3 regions of the Pseudomonas abyssi genome follow, and region 3 is predicted to be linked to each of the others. Evidence: predicted binding sites of a transcription regulator. Region 3 holds the regulator's gene; each other region holds the start of a gene.
The links. Region 3 encodes FliA, which starts transcription of late flagellar genes. Its sites were predicted from a motif close to CTAAAGTTTNNNNNNNNNNNGCCGNTAA; they were not measured.

Region 1 (3,277 bases), 340 kb from region 3:
CAACATCAACACGGCCAGCGCCGCTGAAATGGCCGAAGTGCTGCAAGGTATTGGCGAAGCCAAAGCAGAGGCGATTGTCGCTTACCGCGACGAGCACGGCGCCTTTGCGTCGGTTGAGTCGCTGACGGCGGTCAAGGGTATTGGGGTCAGCACGCTGAGCAACAATGCCGGTCGTATCGTGCTGGAGTAGACGGGGAAAGGCCGGGCGGCGAGTCGCCGCCCGGCATATCTCAGGTGCGCAGACGGCTGACAGCGTCGCTCAACTGATTGGCCAGGCGGGCCAGCTGGTCACTGGTTTCAGCGCTGCTGATCGTCTGCTGAACGGTGCGTTCGGTGACGTCGCGAATCTCCACCACGCTTTGGGTGATGGCATCGGCCACCTGACTTTGCTGTTCCACGGCAGACGCAATTTCGCTGTTGCCCTCGCTGATCTGACTGACAGCGGCGGCAATTTCGTGCAGCGATTCACCCGCGTCGGCTACCTGGTCGACGGACGCGTGGGTCAGCCCTGCGCTGGCCTGCATGTCTTCCACCGCGACGGCTGTACCGCCTTGCAGTGCTTCGATCATGCGCTGAATGTCATCGGTCGACGTCTGCACCCGTTGTGCCAGCGCACGGACCTCGTCGGCGACTACCGCAAAGCCGCGGCCTGATTCGCCCGCTCGTGCGGCCTCAATTGCGGCGTTCAAAGCCAAGAGGTTGGTCTGCTCGGCAATCTCGCGGATGACCCTGACAACGCCGCTGATTTCCTGGCTGTGACTCGACAACTGATGCATGTGCTCGGTGCAGCGATCAATGCTGGTGACCAGCCCGGTGATGGTCTGACGCACCTGAAGTACCTGATCGCGCCCTCGTGTGGCCAGGCTGTTGGCCTGGGTGGATTGGTCGCGCGACAGGGCGGTACTGCCAGCGATATCCTGCACGGTGGCGCTCATTTCGTTGACCGCAGCGGCCACCTGGTCGGTTTCGCCCTGTTGCAGCACCATGCCGTCACGGACCTGACTCATCAGTCCAGCGAGCGCCATGGCCCGCTGGTCCAATTCTTGGGCGGCCTGGCGTACCGATGAGACGACCTGTTGCTGGGATTGTTGCATGGCGTTGAAAGCGCGGGCCATGGAGCCCACTTCATCGCGTGAGTCCGCCTTGGCCCGCAGGGTTAAGTCGCCGCTGTTCTGTACTGACATCATGACGTCGCGCAGGGCAAGAATGTGCTGGGTGATAAACGAAATCAGCATTTGCGAGACGAGCAGCACCAGCAGCATCAGCACGAAGACTACTCCCGCATACAGGGGGGCTCTGGCCACCAGCAGCGGCATGAAACCCTGTCGCTCGACCGCCAGCGCCTTGCCGTCGCCGGCCAGCCAGGCCCCGGTAAAGCGCTGTGCCTGTTGGCTGCCCAAGGCTGTAGCGTCGATCCAGCGGTTGCTGCCGCTGTGCCCGGCGGGTGCGTTGATCCACTGTAGCCCTTCCGCTTGCGCCTGATTGGCAGGGCTGGCGGCGATGGCCTGGGCCAGTTGCTGTCGGCTGTGTTCAATCGTTCGCTGTTCTACGCCGAGGGCAACCAATACCAGTGCCAGGGTGGCAGCAAAGGCGACGCCATTGACTGCCCAGAATTTGTATTTCAGCGGCAGGTGTTGAAGAAAACGCATGCATACTCCAGAGCACGGTGGAAACAGGAACGGTCGGCAGATTGGCGTCAACAGAGCGCCAGTATCCGGTGTCACCCTGTTATATCGGTTGATCCCGGTCAAACTTGAAGCGCTCTATCAACGACGTGCTGGCCGACCTTGTATTTTATCTGCGTATTGCCGGTCTTTAGAGGTGGTTGGCGATGCGCAGCGGGCCTTGCCACCTCCGGTCAGCAGCTCGGCGTGGTTGATGCAGGCACGCGGATCAGTGCGTCCAGAGCGCGGCAGGGCGGCGGTCGATCAGTTATACTGCGGCCAGTTTACACATAAGGCCGCCCATGACTACGCCCTTGGCAAAAACCCTGATGATTGATGATAACGCCGAGCTCGCGCGCTGGTGCCGACACTGGCAGAGCCTGCCCTTTGTTGCGGTGGATACTGAGTTCGTTCGTACCGAAACCTTTTATCCCATCGCCGGCCTGATTCAGGTCGGCGATGGCGAGCAGGCGGTATTGATTGACCCGCTGGCGATTACCGACTGGGCTCCGCTGGTTGCCTTGCTGGAGGACCCTGCGGTGGTCAAGGTGCTGCATGCCTGCAGTGAAGACCTAGAGGTCTTTTCGCGTTTGTGTGGCGCCTTGCCAAGCCCGCTGTTTGATACGCAGCTGGCAGCTGCGTTTCTAGGCATGGATTTCTCCATGGGGTATTCACGTTTGGTCAGCGAGTTGCTGCAGATCGATTTGCCCAAGGATGAAACCCGCTCTGACTGGCTGCAGCGGCCGTTGAGCTCGGCGCAGGTCGAGTATGCCGCGCGTGATGCCCAGCACCTGGCCGAGCTGTACCGCATTATGGCGCCGCGTCTGGAGTCCGCCGGACTGACTGACTGGCTGCTTGCCGATACCGCCGAGCAGGTGGCGGCCAGTGGGCAGGTCATCGAACCCGCATTAGCCTATCAGCAGGTGAAGCAGGCTTGGCGCCTGGAGCCAGCCGACCTCGCCGTGTTGCAAGTCATCGCCGCCTGGCGCGAGCGCGAGTCTCGTGCGCGTGACGTCGCGCGTAATCGGCTGCTGCGTGAGCGGACGCTCTGCCCGCTGGCCCAGCGTCGGCCCGACACGCTGCAGGCGCTGTCGCGCATCGAGGATATGCATCCGCGTACCGTGCGCCATGAAGGTGAAACCCTGTTGCGTCTGATCCGCAAAGGCCAGGCTGTGGCGCCGGCGGACTACCCCGAGGCGTTGGCCGAGCCCTTGCCGGCCGCCGCCAATCGTTTGCTCAAGCGTCTTCGCAAGGTGGGGCAGCAGGAAGCCGAACGTCGCGGTATTGCGCCGGAAATCATGCTGCGAAAAAAGGTTCTGGAGGCGATGGTGCGCACCGGATATCCCAATGGGCCCTACAGCCTGCCTGATGAATTAACGGGGTGGCGGCGCGCGCTGCTGGGAGATGCGTTGCTCAATGCAGCCAATAATGCGCTGGAGGTGGCCGAATGAGCTTGTCTTGCTCGATCTATCGCAGCGGCAAGCGCCAGGGCATGTATCTGTATGTTCTCTCGGGTGCGCCGCTGGATGAATTGCCTGCCGCGCTGTTGCAGTACGTCGGGCGGCTGGAACACGCTATGGACCTGGAGTTGAGTGCCGGGCGAAAGCTGGCGC
Region 2 (3,277 bases), 630 kb from region 3:
ATGATGGTGCCGCCGGGGGTTTCGTAGCAGCCGCGGGACTTCATGCCGACAAAGCGGTTCTCGACGATATCCAGACGACCGATACCGTTGGCGCCGCCAACCTTGTTCAGGTAGGTCAGCACTTCAGCCGGGGTCATTTCCTGGCCGTCGATGGCAACGATGTCGCCGTTGCGGTAGCTCAGCTCGATGTAGGTCGCCTGGTCAGGGGCGCTCTCCGGGGAGACGGTCCAGCGCCACATGTCTTCTTCGTGCTCGGTCCAGGTATCTTCCAGCACGCCGCCTTCATAGGAGATGTGCAGCAGGTTGGCGTCCATCGAGTAGGGAGACTTCTTCTTGCCGTGGCGCTCGATCGGAATACCGTGCTTCTCGGCGTAATCCATCAGCTTCTCGCGCGACAGCAGATCCCATTCACGCCAGGGAGCGATCACTTTTACGCCCGGCTTCAGCGCGTAGGCACCCAGTTCAAAGCGAACCTGGTCGTTACCCTTGCCGGTGGCGCCGTGGGAGATGGCATCACCACCGGTTTCGTTGGCGATTTCGATCAGGCGCTTGGCGATCAGCGGGCGCGCGATGGAGGTGCCCAGTAGGTACTCACCTTCATAAACGGTGTTGGCGCGGAACATCGGGAACACAAAGTCACGCACGAATTCTTCGCGCAGGTCGTCGATGTAGATTTCCTTGACGCCCATGGCCTGGGCCTTGGCGCGTGCCGGTTCTACTTCTTCACCCTGACCCAGGTCAGCGGTAAAGGTGACCACTTCACAGTCGTAGGTTTCCTGCAGCCACTTGAGGATGACCGAGGTATCCAGACCGCCGGAATAGGCCAGGACGACTTTTTTGACTTCTGCCATTTCGTGCTCCCTTAAAAGCAAGACTGAACCGCCACCCCGAACGGAGCGGGCGAAAGGCGCCTATTCTAGCGCCACACAGGCGGGAATCACAGGGGAGACAGGGCGATAGACCTGTAACAGGACAGTCTGCAAGCAGATGGGCGGACTAGTTGTATTGCAGGCGCAGCATGACACGCCGGTTAGCCGCACGGCCTTCGGCGGTGCGATTGCTGGCAATGGGATAGCGGTCGCCGTGAAAACGCATGCTGAACAGGGACTCATCCACGCCCTTTTCCATCAGATAGTCTCGCACCGCCAGCGCCCGCTGGCGCGACAGCTCGCGATTATCCAGCCGGTTGCCCTGATTGTCGGAGTGGCCATCGAGCACAATCTCGTTCAGTTGATCCGCAGCCTGAATGTACTGCAACACGGCATCCAGCATGCTCTTGGCGTCGTCGCTCAGCACACTCCCGCCAGAGCGAAAGCTGATGGTACTCTGCTCGGCCTGCGCCGCACTGATCGGCAGCAGCTTGCTGACGCACGCCTGATAGTCGACCCAGGCCTGTTGATAGCCGACGCTGGAGACCACCACCCGCACCGATTCACCGCCAGCCAGGCTGCTGCGCATGATGGTTGGCTGCAGCCCCGAGGCCAGGCCCGCCAGCATACGGCCTGCCTGCTCGTAGGGCAGCAGCATTGCCTGACTGCCGTTGGCAACCACGCCCTGGCCGACTGGCTGTGCGGCCGTGCCCGGACGCCACGGCGGTGGCTCGTTGAATACCTGCGCCGGCCCCGGACGCATCGGGTTGTCCCAGGCCGTCAGTTCAAACGCCGGACGCTCCCCGGCGCGACGCACAAAGGTCGCCTCACCGTAGCCCGCCACCGACTGCGACAGACGGCAGGCAAACTGATCCCCCTCCACCTGCCAGCGAACATCTTCCATGCGGGTCTGGAAGGTCATCGCCTGGGCCGGTAGCGCCACGCTCAGCAGAACAGTCAGGTAGGCTCGTGTCACCGGGGTCTCCACGTTCGTTCCGAATATCAAAGACACACGGACGCACATCTCTCTTGCCGGGATCATCGGCACAGGCAGCAGAAACTTTAGTGCTGTCGTGCAGCCGCCGACCAGCGGCGCAGTGTCAAAGAAGGGCTGTTTGCGGTAGCATTGCGCCATTCTCAAGCACTGGATTTCCCCGATGACTGACCGCCTGACGCTCACCCGCCCGGATGACTGGCATATTCACCTGCGCGACGGCGCCATGCTGCAACACACGGTGCCGGACGCCGCCCGCAGCTTTGGCCGCGCCATCATCATGCCCAATCTGGTACCGCCGGTACGCGACGCCGCCGAGGCGGCTGGTTACCGCGAGCGCATTCTTGCCGCCCGTCCAGCTGGCTCCCAGTTTGAACCGCTTATGGTGCTGTACCTGACCGACCAGACCTCTCCTGAGGTCGTGCGCCAGGCCAAGGCCAGCGGCCAGGTCGTCGCTGCCAAGCTCTACCCGGCAGGCGCCACCACCAATTCCCAGTCTGGCGTCACCGCGCTGGAGAACATCTATCCGGCGCTCGAAGCCATGGCCGAGGTAGGCATGTTGTTGCTGGTGCACGGCGAGGTAACCCACGCCGAAGTCGACATCTTCGATCGGGAAAAAGCCTTTATCGACCAGCAGTTGATCAAGGTGGTAGAGCGCTTCCCCACCCTGAAAGTGGTGTTTGAGCACATTACCACCGGCGATGCGGTCAGCTTCGTTGAGCAGGCATCCGACAATGTCGCTGCGACCATTACCGCCCACCACCTGATGTTCAACCGCAACCATATGCTGGTTGGCGGGATTCGCCCTCACCTGTTCTGTCTGCCGGTGCTCAAGCGTCAGACGCACCAACAGGCCCTGCGCGCCGCAGCCATTTCCGGCTCCGCCAAGTTCTTCCTGGGCACCGACTCTGCACCACACGCACGCCATGCCAAGGAAGCCGCCTGCGGTTGTGCCGGTTGCTACACGGCACACGCCGCGATCGAGCTGTACGCCGAGACCTTTGATGAACTGGGCGCGCTGGACAAGTTGGAAGGTTTTGCCAGTTTCCACGGGGCTGACTTCTACGGTCTGCCACGCAATACCGATACGATCACGCTGGTCCGTGACAGCTGGGCGGTACCGGCAGAACTGCCGTTCGGTGATCAAAACGTCGTACCGCTGCGCGCGGGCGAACACATCCACTGGCGTCTGGCCTGATACTTATCAACCGTTAAGGAAATACCGTGAGCGAGTTCGACTTTGACGATGAAGAACGCGATCCCGTGACCTCGGGCAAGGCCAAATCGCCGCTGGCATACCGCTTTCGGGGCTTCCTGCCGGTCGTGGTGGATGTCGAGACCGGTGGCTTCAATGCGGCCACCGACGCGCTGCTGGAGATTGCGGCAACCACCATCAATATGGATGACGATGGCC
Region 3 (3,277 bases):
CGGTAAACGGCTTGGCGCCACCCAGGCTTGCCTGCTGCGCGCACCGTTGTTATTGAGCGCTGCGGTCCGGCAGGTGCCTGATTTGCCAGCTGTCAGTCGGGCCACGCCGGAGCAAGGCACGGCGACTTCGGCAGGAGTCAGAAGCCCAGACTGGACAGGAGATCATCAACTTCGTCCTGACCGGAAACAACGTCTTCTCTTTTATCGGCATGAATCTGCGGACCTTCACCCTTGGATGAGGTTTTTTTTGTCTCGCCGGCCTCGGCGTGACTGATACCGGTGATGCGATCCACCTGTCCAGCCATGCGCACCAGACTGACAAGGCTCTCTTCGACGTCGTGCACCAGCGTGATCACGCGCTTGATCACCTGACCTGTCAGGTCCTGGTAATCCTGGGCGATCAGAATATCGTTGAGGTGCGCTGACACCTCGGAACTGGTGGTTTCGGTACGATCCAGAAACTCGCCCACGCGACGATACAGATCACGAAATTCATCAGCAGCCATTTCGCGCCGTTGCAGGCGCTGCCAGTCTGCCTTGAGTGCGCTGGCCTGCTGGCCCAGCTCGGACACCTTGGGCGCACTGACCTCGACCAGATCCATGGTGCGGTTGGCCGCCTTGTCGGTCAGTTGAACAACATAATCCAGGCGATCAGAGGCGTCGGAAATCTTGGACGTTTCAGCATCACCGCCCAGGGCATGGGAGGTGTCTATCTGGAAGTTGACAATCGCGTTATGCAGGGCGCGGGTCAGTTGACCGACCTCGTGATACAAACCACGATCGCGCGCCTGATTAATGGCGTGAATCACCAGCAGCGCCTCGGCGAAGTCGCCATTTTCAAGGTGACCAACCAGCTGGTGCGCATTGTCCTTGAGAGAATGTTCGAATTCCTGGGCAGTCGCCTGACCGGGATCCTTGCTCAAAGCCATAACCTGTACCCCGGCTGATTGTTATTTGGGTTGCACCCGCTCGAAAATCTTCTCGATCTTTTCTTTCAGCGCCTGCGCAGTGAAGGGTTTGACGACGTAGCCATTCACGCCGGCCTGCGCCGCCTCGATGATCTGGTCACGTTTGGCCTCGGCGGTCACCATGAGTACCGGCAGGTGCTTGAGCCGATCGTCTGCTCGTACGGCACGCAGCAGATCAATGCCGCTCATGCCCGGCATGTTCCAGTCGGTTACCAGAAAGTCGAAGTTGCCGCTTTGCAGCATCGGCAGCGCCGTGTTGCCGTCATCGGCCTCTGCGGTGTTGGTAAACCCGAGGTCGCGCAACAGGTTCTTGATGATGCGCCTCATCGTCGAAAAATCATCAACGATGAGAATTTTCATATTCTTGTCCAAGTCGACCTCCGTACAAACCAGGATAAGTGCAGGCCTGCACTCCCAAAACCCATTGCCAATGGCCACACAAGCCGTAGAAGAAGCTCTGAGCAGGCCACTGATCTCAATGGCCTGTTCAGATGCGCCCTGTTCAACGCCGGTTACCGCGCCCTGACGGCCATCTGCCAGCCAGGCAATCCGAGCATTGTCCGGATGTTGGCGACAAAATCAATCATTTCGCCAGTTTGTCAGCTTTGCCCGCAGCCGAGCGGCGCACTGGCTATGCAGCTGACTGACCCGCGACTCGCTGACGCCCAGGACCGCACCGATCTCCTTGAGGTTCAGCTCCTCATCATAATACAGCGACAGCAGCAGTCGTTCGCGCTCCGGCAGACCATCGATCGCCTCTACCAGCGCCGCGCGAAACCGCTCGTCCTGCAGACCGCTCAAGGGCTCCTCTCCCCCTTGCACATCAGCCGGTGCCCCGGCCTCCAGCAGGTCGTCGAAACTGAACAGCTTGCTGCCGGCGGTATCGCTCAGAATCGCGTAATACTCCTCCAGGCTCATATCCAGTTCGGCTGCAACCTCGTGATCTTTAGCGTCACGTCCCAATCGCGCCTCGACCGCGCGCATCGCGTCACTGACCATGCGCGTATTACGGTGCACCGAGCGCGGGGCCCAGTCGCCCTTGCGAACCTCATCAAGCATGGCGCCACGAATGCGGATGCCGGCGTAGGTTTCAAAGCTGGCGCCCTTGCCAAAATCGAATTTGCGGGAGGCTTCAAGCAAGCCAATCATGCCGGCTTGCATAAGATCTTCGACCTGGACGCTGGAAGGCAGACGTCCAAGCAGGTGGTAGGCGATACGTTTGACCAGCGGGGCATACTGCTCGACCAGGCGATCCTGCTGCTCAGCCGAGCCTTGTGCGCGTGTATACATGTTCAATCTGCCAGCCTGTGCTGTCATAGACCGGTTCCTGTCGGCTGCACCAGGCGCTCGACAAAGAACTCCAGGTGACCGCGGGGGTTGGCTGGCAACGGCCAGGCATCCACCTTCTGGGCAATGGCCCGAATCGCCAGCGACGCCTTGCTGCGCGGAAACGCCTCGAACACTGCGCGCTGCTTCTGCACCGACTTGCGCACAGCCTCATCAAAGGGAACCGCGCCAACATACTGCAGGGCCACATCCAGAAAACGGTCAGTTACCTTGGTGAGTTTAGCAAACACCATACGCCCTTCCTGCGGCGTGCCCACCATATTGGCCAATACACGGAAACGGGTCATGCCGTGATCGCGGTTGAGCAGCTTGATCAGCGCGTAGGCGTCGGTAATGGAGGTCGGCTCATCGCAGACGACAATCAGCGCTTCCTGCGCGGCGCGGACAAAACTGACCACAGAGTCGCCAATACCGGCGGCGGTGTCCACGACCAGCACATCGATGTTGTCGCCAATTTCACTGAACGCCTGAATCAGACCTGCGTGCTGTTGCGGGCTGAGGCTGACCATGTTGGCGGCACCGGAGGCGGCGGGCACGATGCGAATGCCGCCGGGGCCGGTGACCATGACATCGCGCAGGTCACATTTGCCTTCGAGCACATCGGCCAGCGTCGCCTTGGGTTTGAGACCGAGCAGGACGTCGACGTTGGCCAGGCCAAGGTCAGCGTCCAACAGCACGACGCGCCGCCCCATGTCGGCCAACGCCAGACTGAGGTTGACCGACACGTTGGTCTTGCCGATGCCGCCTTTGCCGCCGGTGACTGCGATAACCTGAACCGGGTGATTGCTGCCCATCTGCGCTTGGTACCTTGTCTGTTTAACTTAACTTAGCCTGCCCGCTGGCCGTGCATCATACCGGCAAACACATCTGCCATGGCCTGATCCGCCGGCGCTTCGTTGCCTGCCATGCTGACCGCACGACTGACCAGCTGATGGCCCACGGCCTTGCTCAAATCGTCCGGA

Region 1: a site for FliA is predicted at 1,731-1,758, ahead of ASB58_RS05375 (methyl-accepting chemotaxis protein). Genes of this name have one in related genera too.
Region 2: a site for FliA is predicted at 1,908-1,935, ahead of ASB58_RS06645 (flagellar protein MotY). Genes of this name have one in related genera too.

What each region holds. Positions count from the first base shown of each region.
Region 1 is NZ_LMAZ01000001.1:1,156,874-1,160,150, forward strand. Features, by position in the region: gene ASB58_RS05370 (ComEA family DNA-binding protein) at 1-190, shown strand, start outside; gene ASB58_RS05375 (methyl-accepting chemotaxis protein) at 231-1,649, opposite strand; gene rnd (ribonuclease D) at 1,967-3,115, shown strand; gene ASB58_RS05385 (YcgL domain-containing protein) at 3,112-3,277, shown strand, end outside.
Region 2 is NZ_LMAZ01000001.1:1,452,014-1,455,290, reverse strand. Features, by position in the region: gene ASB58_RS06650 (argininosuccinate synthase) at 1-851, opposite strand, end outside; gene ASB58_RS06645 (flagellar protein MotY) at 997-1,845, opposite strand; gene pyrC (dihydroorotase) at 2,027-3,061, shown strand; gene rnt (ribonuclease T) at 3,088-3,277, shown strand, end outside.
Region 3 is NZ_LMAZ01000001.1:821,198-824,474, reverse strand. Features, by position in the region: gene ASB58_RS03870 (protein phosphatase CheZ) at 138-929, opposite strand; gene ASB58_RS03865 (chemotaxis response regulator CheY) at 951-1,328, opposite strand; gene ASB58_RS03860 (RNA polymerase sigma factor FliA) at 1,548-2,285, opposite strand; gene fleN (flagellar synthesis regulator FleN) at 2,282-3,109, opposite strand; gene flhF (flagellar biosynthesis GTPase FlhF) at 3,142-3,277, opposite strand, start outside.